Regions from separate parts of the Priestia sp. D51 genome, predicted to be linked through region 3. Evidence: riboswitches for the same ligand, from Rfam matches in the RefSeq annotation. Region 3 holds a riboswitch; each other region holds the start of a gene.
The links. A riboswitch is a leader RNA that binds a small molecule or an ion and turns the genes downstream of it on or off. The one in region 3 is predicted to bind thiamine pyrophosphate.
Positions count from the first base shown of each region.

Region 1: linked by a shared signal. The riboswitch ahead of ACNHOZ_RS13390 (acetylornithine deacetylase) and the one ahead of ACNHOZ_RS23365 (thiamine phosphate synthase) in region 3 are both predicted to bind thiamine pyrophosphate.
Region 2: linked by a shared signal. The riboswitch ahead of tenA (thiaminase II) and the one ahead of ACNHOZ_RS23365 (thiamine phosphate synthase) in region 3 are both predicted to bind thiamine pyrophosphate.
Region 4: linked by a shared signal. The riboswitch ahead of thiM (hydroxyethylthiazole kinase) and the one ahead of ACNHOZ_RS23365 (thiamine phosphate synthase) in region 3 are both predicted to bind thiamine pyrophosphate.

Region 1 is NZ_JBLTIR010000003.1:284,687-288,668, reverse strand. It holds gene ACNHOZ_RS13400 (ABC transporter ATP-binding protein) at 1-105, opposite strand, end outside; gene tenA (thiaminase II) at 98-769, opposite strand; gene ACNHOZ_RS13390 (acetylornithine deacetylase) at 775-2,052, opposite strand; TPP riboswitch at 2,167-2,269, opposite strand; gene ACNHOZ_RS13385 (MupG family TIM beta-alpha barrel fold protein) at 2,492-3,502, opposite strand; gene ACNHOZ_RS13380 (PTS transporter subunit EIIC) at 3,499-3,982, opposite strand, start outside.
Region 2 is NZ_JBLTIR010000004.1:253,589-257,570, forward strand. It holds gene ACNHOZ_RS18030 (hypothetical protein) at 96-278, opposite strand; gene ACNHOZ_RS18035 (TspO/MBR family protein) at 580-1,326, opposite strand; TPP riboswitch at 1,553-1,651, shown strand; gene tenA (thiaminase II) at 1,747-2,436, shown strand; gene ACNHOZ_RS18045 (aldehyde dehydrogenase) at 2,464-3,864, opposite strand; gene ACNHOZ_RS18050 (ArsR/SmtB family transcription factor) at 3,878-3,982, opposite strand, start outside.
Region 3 is NZ_JBLTIR010000007.1:71,855-75,836, reverse strand. It holds gene thiS (sulfur carrier protein ThiS) at 1-75, opposite strand, end outside; gene thiO (glycine oxidase ThiO) at 72-1,199, opposite strand; gene ACNHOZ_RS23365 (thiamine phosphate synthase) at 1,183-1,806, opposite strand; TPP riboswitch at 1,928-2,029, opposite strand; gene ACNHOZ_RS23360 (hypothetical protein) at 2,188-2,403, opposite strand; gene crcB (fluoride efflux transporter CrcB) at 2,455-2,841, opposite strand; gene ACNHOZ_RS23350 (fluoride efflux transporter FluC) at 2,842-3,240, opposite strand; gene ACNHOZ_RS23345 (amino acid ABC transporter substrate-binding protein) at 3,582-3,982, shown strand, end outside.
Region 4 is NZ_JBLTIR010000004.1:237,866-241,847, reverse strand. It holds gene ACNHOZ_RS17970 (TetR/AcrR family transcriptional regulator) at 1-155, shown strand, start outside; gene ACNHOZ_RS17965 (MFS transporter) at 252-1,469, shown strand; TPP riboswitch at 1,646-1,754, shown strand; gene thiM (hydroxyethylthiazole kinase) at 1,831-2,637, shown strand; gene thiE (thiamine phosphate synthase) at 2,651-3,295, shown strand; gene ACNHOZ_RS17950 (pyridoxamine 5'-phosphate oxidase family protein) at 3,323-3,751, opposite strand; RNA gene ssrS (6S RNA) at 3,898-3,982, opposite strand, start outside.

The DNA of each region.
Region 1 (3,982 bases), on a different contig from region 3:
AAACTCGCCTTCTTTCACGTCTAAGTTTAATGATTTTAAAATCGCTTGATCACCGTTCTTGTACGTAAAACTGACGTTTTGAAAAGATAACACAGACCTATTCATGAATTGGCCACATCGCTTCGTTATAAGCCATATCCCAGAACATATACTCAAAACGCGTCGTATTCAAGAAAATTTCTTCAAGCTTTTCTAATTCCACTTCTGATTTATCTTCAGTAAGTGAGTCAAATAAATTGATACACCATGTCGCCAGTTCTCCAAATTCTTCTGAGCTGTACATTTCAATCCACTCACGGTAAAACTCATTGTTAGCTCCAGGCTTTTCACTAAGTTCTTTTCCTATTTCCCAGTAGCTCCACATACAAGGCAAAAGAGCGGCTACTAATTCAGCTAATGTTCCACTTTGACCAACGTGCAGCATATAGTACGTGTATGCAAGCGTTGTAGGAGATGGCTGCGCTTTTTCTAATTCTTTTTCGCTGATTTCAAATTTCTTGGCATACTCACGGTGCAGACTCATTTCTTCGTTTAATGTAGAGTCTAAAAGGGCTGCAAATTTCCCCATCGTTTGAAGATCGGTAGCTTTCATGGCTCCAATCGCAAATAATTTGGCATAATCAATTAGGTAAAGGTAATCTTGAATCATGTAGAAGCGAAACTTCTCCTTTTCAAGCGTTCCATCTCCCATCCCCTGTACGAAGGGATGATTATGATTTTGACGCCAAATAGGCTGCAGCTTTTCGTATAATCGTTCACTAAATTTCATGATGATCACTCCTTATGCGTATGCAGCCACGTATAAATGAACTGCACTATCACTTTTGTATATTGAACAAGCTGATTAATATCTAATTGTTCGTTCACAGCATGTGCATTTGCTAAATTTCCCGGACCGTAAATAGCGGCGGGAATTCCCGCATCAGCTAGCCATCCCCCGTCTGTTACGCTAGTTGACACATCAATTGGAGGCTTTTTCCCTTCCATTTGTTCATGAGTATTTGCAAGCAGCTGCACTCCTGCATGATTTTCATCAATTTCTAATGACGGAAAGATTTCTCCTCTGTCTTCAATCATTGATGTGCCTCCCCATTCAAAGGTTGGCAGATTATCTTTTAACCATGGATCTGCTTTTGCAATAGCTATAATATATTCTTCCACTTCTTTTGATACTTGGTCGTACGATTCATTAGGATAATAGTGAACGGTGATCCACAGCCTGCATTCATCTGCAATAAAAGCAGCATGTCTTCCGCCTTCGATTACTGCTGGATTAATCGTATTTGTCCCTGGCAAAAATCCTGGATAGCTCTTTGTAACAGCCCAGTGACGCTCCAATTCTTGTAGCCCTCCGATCACTTTTGCCATCTTTTCAATAGCGCTTGCGGCTAACAGGCCTCCTCCAGCATGAATCATACTTCGGCGTGTACCGTCATGATAGGTTTTACTGCTTTTTATCGTAATCCATCCCGTGATCACTCCGCCTTGACCTTGAATATGTAAATCACTTGTATCGACTACAAGCGCAAAATCAGCTGTATACCCTTTCTGACAGCATTGCAGCGTACCTGCCTCTCCTACTTCTTCTCCTACAACGGATTCAAAAATCAAGTCTCCTGGCAGCTCGATTCCTGCTTCTGTTAAAAGCTGAACTGCAAATAATGCTCCCGCCAAACCGCCTTTCATATCAGCAACTCCGCGTCCAATTATCATATTGTCTTTCACAACAGCTTCAAACGGATTGGTTTCCCAATTTTCATTTTCTTGTACCTCAGCAACATCCATATGGCCGTTAATAATCAAGCTTTGATAGTCAGCCGATTTTTGTCCTTTTAACGTTCCCACTACGATAGGGTCGTTAGAATATAAGTCCCACATATCAATGGAAAAACCGCAGTTTTTAAGAAAATCCGCTACGTACAGCTGCGCTTCATGAGAATTTCGTGCAGGAGGCGCTGGCGTTTTATACGAAACAAGCGTTGTTAATAACTGGATTAACTCTCCTTTGCGCTCCTCTACCTGTTTGACAAGCAAATCAATTGTTTCTTTCATGTATGACACCTTCCTTTACGCATAAAAAAACACTTCTTTCGCAGGAAAGAAGTGTTTTTGTTTATGTACACAAAATTATTATAACGAGTTCGTAAGGAAATCCCATACAAAACATCCATTACAATACCTCTTTCCTACGCTAGTATTACCTAGTTCAGGTTATAAGGGTTAAGACTTATCGTCTCTCTCAGCTTCGAAAGCACCCCTAGTGGTGTTGTATCTCTATGAAATTAATCTATTATCATATGTTTACCTGTAATAGTTTTATCATAGTAAAGCGTTTTATTCAATAGAAAGGTTCATGATATGGTAATGAAAATAGTTTCCTTTTTAGTAGTAAAAGAAAAAGCACACACCTTTTTCATGCAGTGTGTGCTCTTTGTTTTTGTGACATTACTAGTTAGCTATTGGCTTCTTTAAAAATACACCGTTTTTTCCTTCAGACAGTAATAAGCTCAAGCTTTTGCCCCGGTCTCACTAATGAAAGCAGCTCGTGATCTTCTTCTATTACATACCCAATCACATTCACATTAGCATTTGCAGACAAATTCCTTTTAGCTATTTGAACCTCTCCTCTGTAACGTCCGTAGCCATCATTGTCCATTGTAATTGCTCCGATTCTGCGTTCTACTGTATGAAATGGCAGCACTGGTTTTACAGATCGTGTATCAACCAATCGCAGAACGTCTCTTGATACATCCGGACGCACGCTGTACGTTCCCTGTATATGAGGTGAACGAATGCGTAGCGGAATAATGCGGTTTTCTTGATATTGAACTAAACGTTTTAATAAATTTGAACTGGCGTATGGATCTCCAATATAAACCTCCGTTACTCCGCATCCGTATAAATCTACTGCAGAGGTAAAAGGACATTTATTACGGTCTTTTTCTCTAGTAGGAAGTCCTTGATAAATAGGTCCTCTCTTTTCGCCTTCTCCAGGAATATAAGCACAAACTGGAATACAAAGTTCATTAAATAAATCTGTCTGCTGTTGAAAAAACGTTTCTTCAAGCCCTGTTTCAGGCCGCGGATAAAAATTATGCCAAGCAAGCAGCTGATGATGATGAAGACCTGCAGATAATAGCGCTTCTATTTCTAGTTTTGACACTGTACTTGCATTAAGGGCAATATAAAACTCATCCGCAAGTAAAATCGTTTCTTCTACGCTAAAGCCATCGTCTAGTCTAATACCTGATACGCCAAGTGAAGATAGAGTCATAAGGCTTTCGATACCTAAATGAACCGGTGTATGCTTAGATACATCTGCATACACGCTTATTCCACAATCTCTAGCCACATGAAGCAATTCTTTTGCCCGTTCAGCCAAATCTCCTTTTTCCTCTGGAATGTGAAGTGAAGTGAATGCGCGTGTAACGCCGCATTCACTCGCTTCTACTAATCTTTGTTTGGCATCTCTATCGTTCAAATAAAATGAAATGCCAATCATTCAAACTCCCTCGCCATTTCGTCGTTAAATCCAAAGAAATAGGTACAAATAAAACCTGCTGCGTAAGCAATAACTAATCCAAGTAAATAAAGAAGAATTTGATGCGCATGAACTAAAAACGTAAGCGGCAAACCCGATACTCCCACTGCTACAGTTGCAATATGGAAGTGCGCCTGAAACGCTCCGCCGATTCCAGCTCCAAGACAAGCGGTTAAAAATGGACGCCCTAAAGGAAGTGTGACTCCAAAAATAAGCGGCTCTCCAATTCCCAGCAGCCCTGAAGGAAGTGCGCCTCCAATTGCTCGCTTTAAGCGTTTTTTCTTTGTTTTGATATAAATAGCAAAAGCTGCACCAACCTGACCGGCTCCGCCCATTGCTAGTATAGGAAGAAGCGGATCATCTCCAATCGAATTAATAAGCTCTAAATGAACCGGAGTAAGACCTTGATGCAGTCCTGTAATAACGAGCGGCAAAAACGTT
Region 2 (3,982 bases), on a different contig from region 3:
TTTTACTTTTTTCTATAAAACGATATCTATATAGAATAGAAAAAATGAAGAAGCAGCTGCCTCTTCATTTTGAGTTTGATGTTTCTATTCAAAAATTATTCTCTGTACGATGATTCGTCTCCACGGTAGGCTTCTTGATTTGATATTTCTTCAATATGCATATGCCCTTCTCTCTCTAAACGAAGAACCGTACGCTCTGCATCTTCATAACTCTCGCACGTCACTTGTTTATATTCCATATCGTCTTTATCTGTGTAAGCCACTAAATATGTTTCCATTTTAACTCCTCCTATATAAACTATATGTAACGTATGTTGCCTTTTTCGTTTATTTCTAAACATATAGGCTCCAAACATAAAGCCTAGCATACTATAATAGCGGAACTTCAATTTAAAAAGTTGAATTTTTCATTATGCACCGATGCAACATGGAGGTTACGCTTATGACATTTATTTTATCATTCGTACCAATTGTTGTTCCTTTTGGTATTTTAATTAGCTTAATTGCTTTTACAGCTGCTTTTTTACAATCAAAAGAGCATCATAAAAAGCTCTAGCTTACAAAAGCTAGAGCTTCTTTTTAAAAACGTCTATAGCGTTTAATCAGTCCCACAATAATAGCAATTGCTAATAAAACAATCGAGATGATAACAGTAATGACAATTGGCTGATTTCCACTTTGTTTCACCGCAATGGCAATATAAGCCCAAATAAAAACAAGCGGATAAACAGCGTCTCGGTTTTTTAATGTAAACATAATGCCCAGCGCAGCCCCTACCAGCAGCATAATAATCGTCCATGCTAATTCATTTAGGCCAAGCAAGTGCTGTATTCCATTTGCTTGAAATACGACAAATACATTAACAATAGTCGCAACAGAAATCCATCCAAGATAAAGCGAAATCGGCAGACGCATAAACCATGTCGTCATCCGAGAATGCTGAATAATGGAATATACAATCATTAATGTGCCTAAAATAAAGAGCATAACTAAAAGGGATAACTTATAGTAATCGTTTTGGAAAATAAAGATCCACGCACTATTTAACAAACAGTTTAGAAAAAACCAAATGCCTATACGTGCATATATTTCTTTTTGATCTTCTCTTGCAAAAAATTGGCGTATAACCCAAATGGTTAATAACAAATAAATAACGCCCCAGATAGCAAAGGCATAACCGGCTGGTGTAAACAACGTAGGAACTTGCGCAGAAGCCTCTGCCGTTGTTTTGCCTCCTATTGGAATCGCATTTGCTAAATAATTCACAAGAAGTGTAATAGCCAAGCCTACTGTATTTAATACAGCATACAAACGAAATTTTGCCATTTTGTTCTCTCCTTTCTTCTATTTATATGAGAATGTTTCGGAGACGAAAACGGCTCTTCCCTTCATTAATACCTCTTCTTCCCTAAAAATATGCATTTTTAAACAAAAATGATTAAAAATAGCTTCAAGAAGCTACCTCTTTAAGAGATAAAAACCGTTAGGGAACAATTTTCCATAACGCTTTCTATTTTTCAGAATATATGGTAAGTTAAACATAGACTAATAGGAAGTCCACTAGGGGTGCCGACCGGCTGAGACAAGTTTTCTTGATCCCTTTGAACCTGATCTGGCTCATACCAGCGTAGGAAAGTGGCAATGTTCAGTTTTGTACTGTCCTTTGCCACTCCGTTTATAAACGGAGTGTTTTTTATTTCCTTTATGTGCTTGTTTGTGACTTCCTCATATTAAAGGAGGATTTTGATGTCATTTTCATCTCAATTAAGACAAGAAGCAAACTATATTTACGAAGCCATTTTTAACCACCCTTTTATTAAAGGAATTGCTGAAGGAGACGTGCCAAAAGAGGCGCTTATTCACTACGTTTCTCAAGACTACGAATACTTAACAGCATTTGTCCGCATTTACGGCGCTGCTTTAACAAAATGCCGCACGCGTACCGAAATGGAAGCCTTTAATGCCGGCATTTCTACGGTATTACATAGTGAAGTACACCCTCATAATAATTTTTGTGACGTAGCAGGCGTACGCTATGAAGACCTCCACACTGAGGCTCTTTCACCAACGGCCAGCCACTACATTAACCATATGACAAGCGTTGCGCATACAGGCAGCTTAGCGGAAATCATTGCCGTGCTTCTTCCATGTCCGTGGACGTACGTTGAAATTGGCCAGCGCATTACGGAACAAGTAAATCCATCTCCTTCTCATCCTTTTTATGAATGGATTCAGTTTTATAATAATGAAGAAATGAATGGCACAACACAATGGTTTTGTAACAAGCTTGATGAACTCGCCGAACAAGCGACTGAAGAAGAACGTAATCGTATGAAAGATCACTTTATCAAAAGCTGTGAGCTGGAGTATTTATTTTGGGAAATGGCGTATACACAAGAAAAATGGCCGCTTTCTCAGCTTTCACTTTCAAAATAACGAAAAAGCCTCCTATCAGGAGGCTTTTTATTTCAATAATTTTTTAATCATTTTCAAGTTTTGTTTCTCTGAAGGATAGCGGAATGACAAATCAAACTTGGTTGTTTGAGACAGCATGCTTTTAAAATGAGAAAATGTCTGAAAGCTGTCTTTTCCATGATATTGGCCCGTACCGCTTTCTCCAACTCCGCCAAAGGGTAAATATGGCGTAGCGATATGCATAAGCGTATCATTTATACAGCCTCCTCCAAATGAAAGACGCTCCGTTATGACATTTTGTACATTTGCACTTTCCGTAAACAAGTAAAGAGCTAACGGCTTAGCTTTTTCTTGAACTTTATGAATAACTTCGTCTAGCGTTTCGTATTCAATCATAGGAAGAATAGGCCCAAAAATTTCTTCTTGCATAACGTCTGATGTCCAGCTTACTTCACTTAACACCGTAGGTTCTATTGTGAGCGTACTTTTATTATACCCGCCTCCAACTATAGCGTTTCCGTCTTTTAAAAACTCAACTAGCCGAATAAAATGGCGCTCACTGACAATACGGCCGTAGCGCTCACTTTCAAGCGGATTACTACCGTAAAATTGATAAATCGCTTCGCGAAGTTTCTCCACTAGCTGCGCTTTTACCTTTTTATGCACGAGCAAATAATCGGGAGCAACGCACGTTTGGCCTGCATTCATTCCTTTGCCAAACATAATTCGCTTCGCTGCAAGATCTAGGTTTGCATCTTCATGTACAATGCACGGACTTTTTCCTCCTAGCTCCAGCGTGACGGGAATAAGCTGCTTCCCTGCTTCTTGCATAATAATTTTCCCTACATTTACACTTCCCGTAAAGAAAATATAATCGAGGGGCTGCTTTAAAAGCATGCTCGTCGTGTCTACAGCGCCTTCAATCACCGTCACAAATGCGGGATCAAAAGCCTCAGCTAGTAATTCTTGTATAACCCGAGATACGCTAGGCGTTAATTCAGAAGGCTTTATAATCGCCGTGTTTCCAGCGGCAATCGCTCCTACTAAAGGAGACAGCGCTAATTGAAACGGATAGTTCCACGGAGCAATAATTAACGCGACTCCATACGGTTCAGGCACAATTTTCCCTTTAGAGCCCACGTGTGTTAAAGCGGTTTTTACTTTTTTAGGCTTCATCCATTTTGCTAAATGCTTAAGCGTAAACCGAATTTCCTCTAGTAAAATCCCAATTTCCGACGTGTACGCCTCTACTTCAGATTTATTCAAGTCTTGTTTTAAAGCATCCATAATTCTCTGCTCGTTTTGTTTGACTGCGTCTCTGAGCTTATTCAGCGCTTGAATGCGGCTGCTGATGCTCTTTGTCTTTTGTGCATAGAAATACTGCTTTTGTGTAGAGACAATATGTTCAATGACCGTTTCATCTGTGATATAGAATTGCTCGTGGTTCATCTCTTTCATCTCCCTATAAACATTCAGCTTCAACTGTAGCAAGCAAGCTTTTTAATAGCTCAACTGCCTCGTTTAAAGCCAATGAATAATATCTCTGCGTTCCTTTTTGCTCAATTTG
Region 3 (3,982 bases):
AGCCTGCACCAAGTGCTCTACCGTTTCAATTTCATCTCCGACAGTGACGGTCTTACCGTTAATAATTAGATTCAATGAACTCCCTCCATTGCTCTCGTTAGCTGAAATGATGTAAAAAATGAATGATTTGGCTTTTTCCCTAACAAAGCATCAGCCATAATTTTTCCAGTTGCAGCGCTTAATAAAATACCGTTTCGGTAGTGGCCAAAAGCCATGTGCAGATTCGCTATTTCAGGGTGCTCTCCTAAATAAGGCCAGCCATCATTTGTTTGTGGACGAAGACCAGCCCATGCTTTTTCAAATGTGGCTTCTTTAATGGCCGGCAGAAGCGCAGAAGCTTTATTCAGCAAAAATTGAATACCTTGTGCAGAAACGGTCTTAGTAAAATCATGCTGCAGCTTAGTTGCCCCGATTACGATTCTTCCACCAGTCTTAGGGACTAAGTAAAAACCTTCATCTAAAAAAATCGTTTTAGAAAGCAGGGGCTTATGACTTTGCAGAGCAATACACTCTCCTTTTACAGGAAACACCTCGCCTAAATGTTCAGAAGAAATAAAGCGTTTAGCCCATGAGCCTGCTGCAATCACTACTTTTTCTCCATAAAAAGAGCCTTTGGACGTCTGTACCCCTTTTACTGTTTCATTTTCCATAATAAGAGAGTGAACGTCACAGTATTCGAATACATCTGCTCCGTGATACAAGGCTCCATGAGCAAGAGCTTGTGTTAACTTAGCGGGAGCTAGCTGGCCGTCTCCCGGTATTGTAATGGCTCCGTATATGTCTGGAGAGAGCCCGGGTTCTAACAAACGCGCTTCTTTTACATCGATCCATCTTACATCTTTGTCCCACCGGTGGTGCTGAGCGGCTTTTTTCTTTAATACGTGTGCATCTTCTTCTGTTACAGCGACTTTTAATAAGCCTTTTTGAATGAGCTCTACGTCGATAGCCGTTTTTTCTTTTAGTTCCTTCACCAGTTCAGGAAACATGCTTCTGCTCTTAATAGCAAGGTCTAAAAGAGGACCTTCTTCATCAATTTCAGCTTGAGCACCTAAAATACCAGCGGCTGCACTTGAAGCTTCACAACCAACTTGATTGCGTTCAAGAATAGCTACTGACGCTCCTTGTTTTGACAAATGATAAGCGATAGAAGAGCTGATTATACCTCCTCCGATTAACAGTACATCATAATGCTGCTTCATTTTCTCCACCTCCAGATGTCCATATATGAGAATATTGTTTAATCGCTTTCAGGGGATCTTGCGCAAGCATGACACCAGACATCACGGCTATACCGTGTGCTCCTGTTTGAAGTACCTCTTTGGCATTTACAGGTGTAATTCCTCCAATGGCAATAACCGGTATCTGCACAGCGTCTACTACTTCTTTTAGTGCCGCTATCCCTCGACTTTTTAATTCTTTTTTTGAATGTGTTGAATAAATATGTCCGTATAAAATGTAGTGAGCACCATCTTTTTCAGCTTCTAAAGCCTCTTCCACAGAGTGAACTGACTTTCCAACAATAAGAGAAGGAAATGCGTCTATAACAAACGAAACGTCTAAACTATGATAGGCAAGCTGTACACCTTTTGCTTTTAAAGCATGCGCTACATCAACTCGGTCATTCACAATAATTTTAGAGCGACAAAATGGTAGGCTTTCTAGTAAACATTGAATCTGCTTTGCCGTTTTCTTTTTTTCTCTAATATGAATGGCGCCCGCAAAAGGCGCGATAGCCGTTAAAATTTTTTGAAGCTCTTCGATTGGCTGCTTATCTGTTGTAATGACATGAAATTTAGGAATATCCACATGATCGAAACCTTTCCATTCAGAATAAAGAGAAATTTCAATCACTTCATCTTGTGCAGAGGGCTTTATTACATACAAAAAACCACTCTACAACGTAGAGTGGTTAGCATGCATCGTTATGTAAACATGATCGCCACTTCCCTACGCTGGTCCAAACCAGATCAGGTTCAAAGGGTCCGAAATACATCCGTCTCAGCTTCAAAAAGCTCCCCTAGTGATTGCTATTTATTGATTTTGTTTTTGCACTTAAAATTATAACACAACTAGATGTAAATACAATATCTCTTTATGCTCTTACGGCTCTCTTCCTTTTATAGATGTATCTTTTAAGCTTCTTTACTAAGAGGCCCGGCGCACCGAATCATTCTGCTTTTTATATAGTTAGTAATCGGTATAGTCGTCAAATTCTTCTTTGTCTTTTTCCTTTTTCCGATCCCATATAAACAGCAGGAGTAACATAATAAAAGTTAGAATATAAAAACCGTAAAAAATAAAGGCCGCCACAACATTTATAAATAAAAATAAAAAACCAATGATCTGACCTGCAACAGCTACAATCAACAAAATGTATTTCCAAACTTCTGCTTTTCTATCCATTCTCTACTTCTCCGTCTTTTTGTTTTTCCCTACTAGAAACGTTCTCTTTACTTATAATAAAAACGTTCCTGCCAGTAAACCGACTGTAAATAAACCAACTGTTCCAAATGCTGAAATCCCCACGTACGCCAACATTTTCCGATAAGATTTTTCCCGAATTAACTGTACGGTTTCCACACTAAACGTTGAAAAAGTGGTAAAGGCACCAAAAAACCCAATGCCAATTATTAAAAATATTGAATCATCATAAGCATGACTCGGAACCTTTCCATAATAACTACCGTAAAAAAGACCAAGCCCAAACGCACCGAGCAAGTTTACAAACAGCATTGAGACTGGAAAAGGAGGGTTTGAAACTGTTTTTGTAACTTTTAAACCCAAAAGATAACGGCATATTCCTCCAGCTGCCCCGCCAAGTGCCAAGCTCACTATGCTCATTTACTTCACCTCATGTACTTTCACTAAATTTTTCCCTGCCGCTTCACCGCATAGATAGCCTGCTAAAGCAAGAAGGATTCCACCTACTAAAGAGACAATGACATAAATGGCTCCCCAAAATAAATGGTGCTGAGTGAGAGAAATGACGTCTCCTGCAAAGGTTGAATACGTTGTAAAACCGCCGCACACGCCAACTCCTAGTCCAAGCTTTATCCATTCTTTTGGCTTTTTCCACGCAAAAAATCCTGTTAATAGGCCTAGTATGAAGCTTCCTAATAGGTTTTCAATTACCGTTCCTATTGGATAGCCCGTATATAATAAGGAAAGATTTAGCAAATAACGCGCATATGTACCAGCGATAGCACCAAAGGCAATTGAGATTAAGTTTATGGCTTTCATCATATCGCTCCGTTTCATAAATTCTTCTTTAAGTGTACCATAAGGAATTTATTTCTACCTTAACATTTAACTATATGTTTATTGCACCAAAAGTCATGAAAAAATGAAAGAGAAAATCGTCGCATGAAACTTCCTTTTTACTCCTCAAATATCCCTTAAAAATCCACTTAATCCAAATTTTAAAATCTTTCTGTATCCTTATGACAAACCGTGTATAGAAGGTATATTTCCCTTATTTTAAGTCACATTAATCGTATAAGTTTTTTTTGTTGACTTTTGCTGTGTTCTTGTTTAGTATCACAGAGTATCATTTCCTATCAGAATACTAGGGGGTTTAGAAAATGAAGAAATTTGCTGCACTTTTGTCGCTACTATTAGCTTTCACAGTTGTGCTTGCCGCATGCGGTTCTAGCTCAAAAAATGAAGCAAACAATGGAGACAATAAATCTTCACAAGAGGATTTATATAATAAAGTGAAAAAAGATGGCGTATTAACAATTGGAACTGAAGGTACATACCCTCCGTTCACTTTTCATGATGACAAACAAAAGCTAACTGGGTTTGATGTAGAATTGGCTCAAGAAGTAGCTAAACGTCTTGGCGTAAAAGCTGAGTTCAAAGAAACACAGTGGGATGGCATGTTTGCCGGATTAGATGCTAAACGCTTTGACATGATTGCTAATGAAGTGGGTATTCGTGAAGATCGTCAAAAGAAATACGATTTCTCTGACCCATACATCCA
Region 4 (3,982 bases), on a different contig from region 3:
CTCATAAAAATGCAGAGCAGCTTGCAGTAATTTTAGAAGGGCTGTTTGTTGGAATGAGCCGCATGTCTCGAAAAACGAGTACGGAAAATGCCCTGCAGCTTTACCATTCAGCAATCGATGTATTTTTAAACGGAATTATAGCAAGGTCTTCTTAAATAAGCGGGGATGCTTATTGTGGCAATGAGTAATCCCTCATTATTTTGTATTTTTATAGACCGAACGTTCAGTATTTTTGTAATCAGGAGGTTTATATGTCATTATTGTTAAGAAATCGAGCGGCGATTTTGCTGCTCATGCTAAATATTTTTATTATCTTTACGGGAATCGGTCTCGTTATTCCAATTATGCCAACCTATATGACGGAGCTTCATATCAACGGCAGCGTGATGGGGCTTTTAGTAGCGGTGTTTTCACTAACTCAATTTCTGTTTTCGCCTTTAGCGGGGCGATTATCCGATTCGTTAGGGAGAAAGAAAATTATTGTAGCGGGAATGATTGTTTTTGCCCTGTCTGAATGGTTCTTTGGTTCAGTGAGTACACCTCTTTTATTATTTGTATCCAGAATGCTAGGTGGGGTCGGGGCCGCGCTTATTATGCCTGCTGTTATGGCCTATACAGCGGACGTGACGTCTGCTAAAGAACGCGCTAAAGGAATGGGCTATGTGACGGCAGCGATTACAACAGGATTTATTATCGGGCCCGGTATTGGAGGCTTTTTAGCTGAATACGGCATGCGCGTGCCATTTTACATGGCCGCAGTAGCAGGAGGCTTGGCTGCAGTGATTACGCTTTTTGTTTTGCCGGAGTCTCGTCCTGTACAAGATCATGCTGTTTCAAACAATGAGAATCCAAAAGAAGATCGGCTGCTACTGCAGCTTATGAATTCCTACAAAGAACCTTATTTTTTAAGTTTAATTATCGTTTTTGTGACATCGTTTGGATTATCCAATTATGAAACGATCTTTTCACTATTTGTTGATCATAAATTTAGCTTTACGCCAAAAGATATTGCGTTTGTTATTACGTTTGGCTCTATTGCAGGAGCTGTTGTGCAGGTTACGATTTTTGGCTGGATTTTAAATAAGTTCGGTGAAAAAAGAGTCATTTCGTTTTGCTTGATGATGACGGGACTTTTTATTTTACTTACGCTATTTGTGCACACGTACTGGCTTATTATTGTTGTAACATTTATCGTCTTTTTAGCAACAGATATTTTACGTCCGGCAATAAGCACGCAAATGTCGATGATGGCACAAGACGACCAAGGGTATGTAGCCGGACTAAATTCTGCTTATACAAGTCTTGGGAATATTATTGGACCCGTTGTCGCAGGCTTTCTTTTTGATATAAACGTTAATTATCCGTACGTATCAGCTGCACTTGTACTGCTGCTTTGTTTTCTTTTATCTTTAAGAGCAGGGAAGGACCGAAAAACAGCTGTGAGAAATCAAGCGATTCAAGAGAAATGATAGAATTTTTAGGAGATAGAAGACCTCCAGTAGTTTACTGGAGGTCTTTTAATGATGCTTTTAGTAAAGCTGTAAGATTTACAACACCACTCAGCCTATAACGAAGCTTTATTTTATGGGCAAAACAGTGAAATGGTTGCAAATAAAAAAAGTTAATAGTAAACTTTAAACGTAGTAATAAATAGTATGGGAGCTTGCGCGGGGCAGGCTGAGAGTACAGGGGCGCCTGTTGACCATTTGAACCTGTTGGATAATGCCAGCGCAGGGAATGTGAGTACATACCAAAGCACTTTGCGCATGCAAGGTGCTTTTTTGTCTTTTTTTTTGCAGTGTTAAAACTAAATGAAAAGAGTGAGAGAACATGGATATTAGTAAAATTTCAGCTCAATTAGAAAAAGTAAGAGATACAAGTCCGCTTGTTCATAATATTACGAATGTTGTGGTAACCAATTTTACAGCAAATGGACTGCTTGCCATAGGAGCGTCACCTGTTATGGCTTATGCGAAGGAAGAAGTGGCTGATATGGCTCGAATCGCCGGAGCGCTTGTCTTAAATATGGGTACACTGACGGCTCAAGAAGTAGAAGCGATGAGAATAGCAGGAAAATCAGCAAATGAAAATGGCGTGCCGGTTATTTTCGATCCTGTAGGAGCCGGAGCGACACCGTTTCGTACAGAAGTGGCACGTCAGCTTGTAGAAGAATTAAATATTGCCGTTATTCGCGGTAACGCTGCTGAAGTTGCGAATGTAGTAGGCGAGTCATGGCTCATTAAAGGCGTTGATTCATTAGAAGGGCAAGGAGACGTCATTGAACTTGCTGAGAAAGCAGCGAACAAATTAGATACAGTGATTGTTATTACGGGGAAACAAGATGTGATCACCGATGGAAACACAACGTATACAGTAGACAACGGTCACCCGTTATTTACGAAGGTGACGGGTACTGGATGTCTGCTGACATCAATTATAGGAGCTTTCGCGGCTGTAGAAAAAGAATATGTCGAGGCAAGCGTTGCTGCTTTAAGTTTTTACGGAGTGGCAGGTGAAATCGCCGCAGCGAAAAAAGGTGAAGAAGGGCCGGGGAGCTTTCAAATTGAGCTGTTAAATCAGCTTCATCTTTTATCTGGACAGGATATTGAATCATATGCAAGAGTACATCAACGTTAAAAGGAGCGGGAAAATGACAAACGAAGAAATTAAAAAGCTGCTGAAAGTTTATTTTATAATGGGCAGCAATAACTGTAAAAAAGATCCGAAAGAAGTATTAAAAGAAGCAATTGAAGGCGGCGTTACCGTGTTTCAATTTCGTGAAAAAGGCGAGGGTGCCTTAACAGGAGAAGCGAAATATCAGCTGGCGAAAGAACTTCAGCAAATTTGTCAGCAGCACAGCGTTCCTTTTGTTGTGAATGATGATCTTGACTTAGCGATCCGCTTACAAGCAGATGGCATTCATATTGGACAAGAAGATGAAAAAGCTCATATTGTTCGAGAAAAAATAGGAAAAGGAATTGTGGGCGTCTCTGTTCATAATGTACAAGAGCTGCAGCAAGCGATAAAAGACGGGGCGGATTATGTAGGAATGGGACCTGTTTTTCCTACTTCTACAAAAAAAGACGCAAAAGCAGTGCAAGGTACAAAATTAATTGAAGAAGTGCGAAACCAGAATATTGACTTTCCAATTGTAGGAATCGGTGGCATCACGCCTGAAAATGCCAAACAAGTAGTAGAAGCAGGTGCAGATGGTGTTTCTATTATTACCGCGATTAGCTTAGCAGCGTCTCCAAAAGAAAAAGCAGCTCAATTGAAAGAAGCGGTAGGAAAATAAAAAAAGCGCACAGTGTGCGCTTTTTTATTATAGCTGAACGGTTTGAGGAGTTTCTTCGCCTTCATTCATAAAGCGAATTTCGTTTGGTGTAATTTCCAGAACAACATACTCAGGGTCATTTGGACCGTCAAACCATTCTTTCATGTGATCGTTCCATATACGTCCTTTTAATTGATCACCGGTACGAAGAACAGCTGTCCCGGATAATTCTAAGTATTGATCGCCATATCCTTCGCCGCTGTAGCCCAATAGTACGTGCACGTTCGGATTGGCTTCGATTTCTTCTGCCTTATGTGTATTGATATTTGTTGGTGTGTAAAGAGCGATACCATCTTCATCGCTGAAAAATGTCATATAGCGAGAGTGGGGTTTGTTGTTTACAACTGTGGCTAATGTTCCTACACGATTTCCTTCTAATACTTCATTTACTTTTTTAGCAATTTTTTGTTCATTCATTTTATCCATCTCCTTTATTACTTTTTATGTTCCTCAATCGAAGATAAATAAAACATACATGTCTAAAAAAATATAAGTTAACAATAAAATAATTATGTAAACTAATAAATAAAAAAATAAAAAAAGCTAGCTACAGCTAACTAAAAAATAAGCCCGCACTGCCGTAACCCTAAGTGTCTTAAATACCCAGATCTACTAGGTGGGTGCCCTCATAGCCGGGTTTAGCGTCCC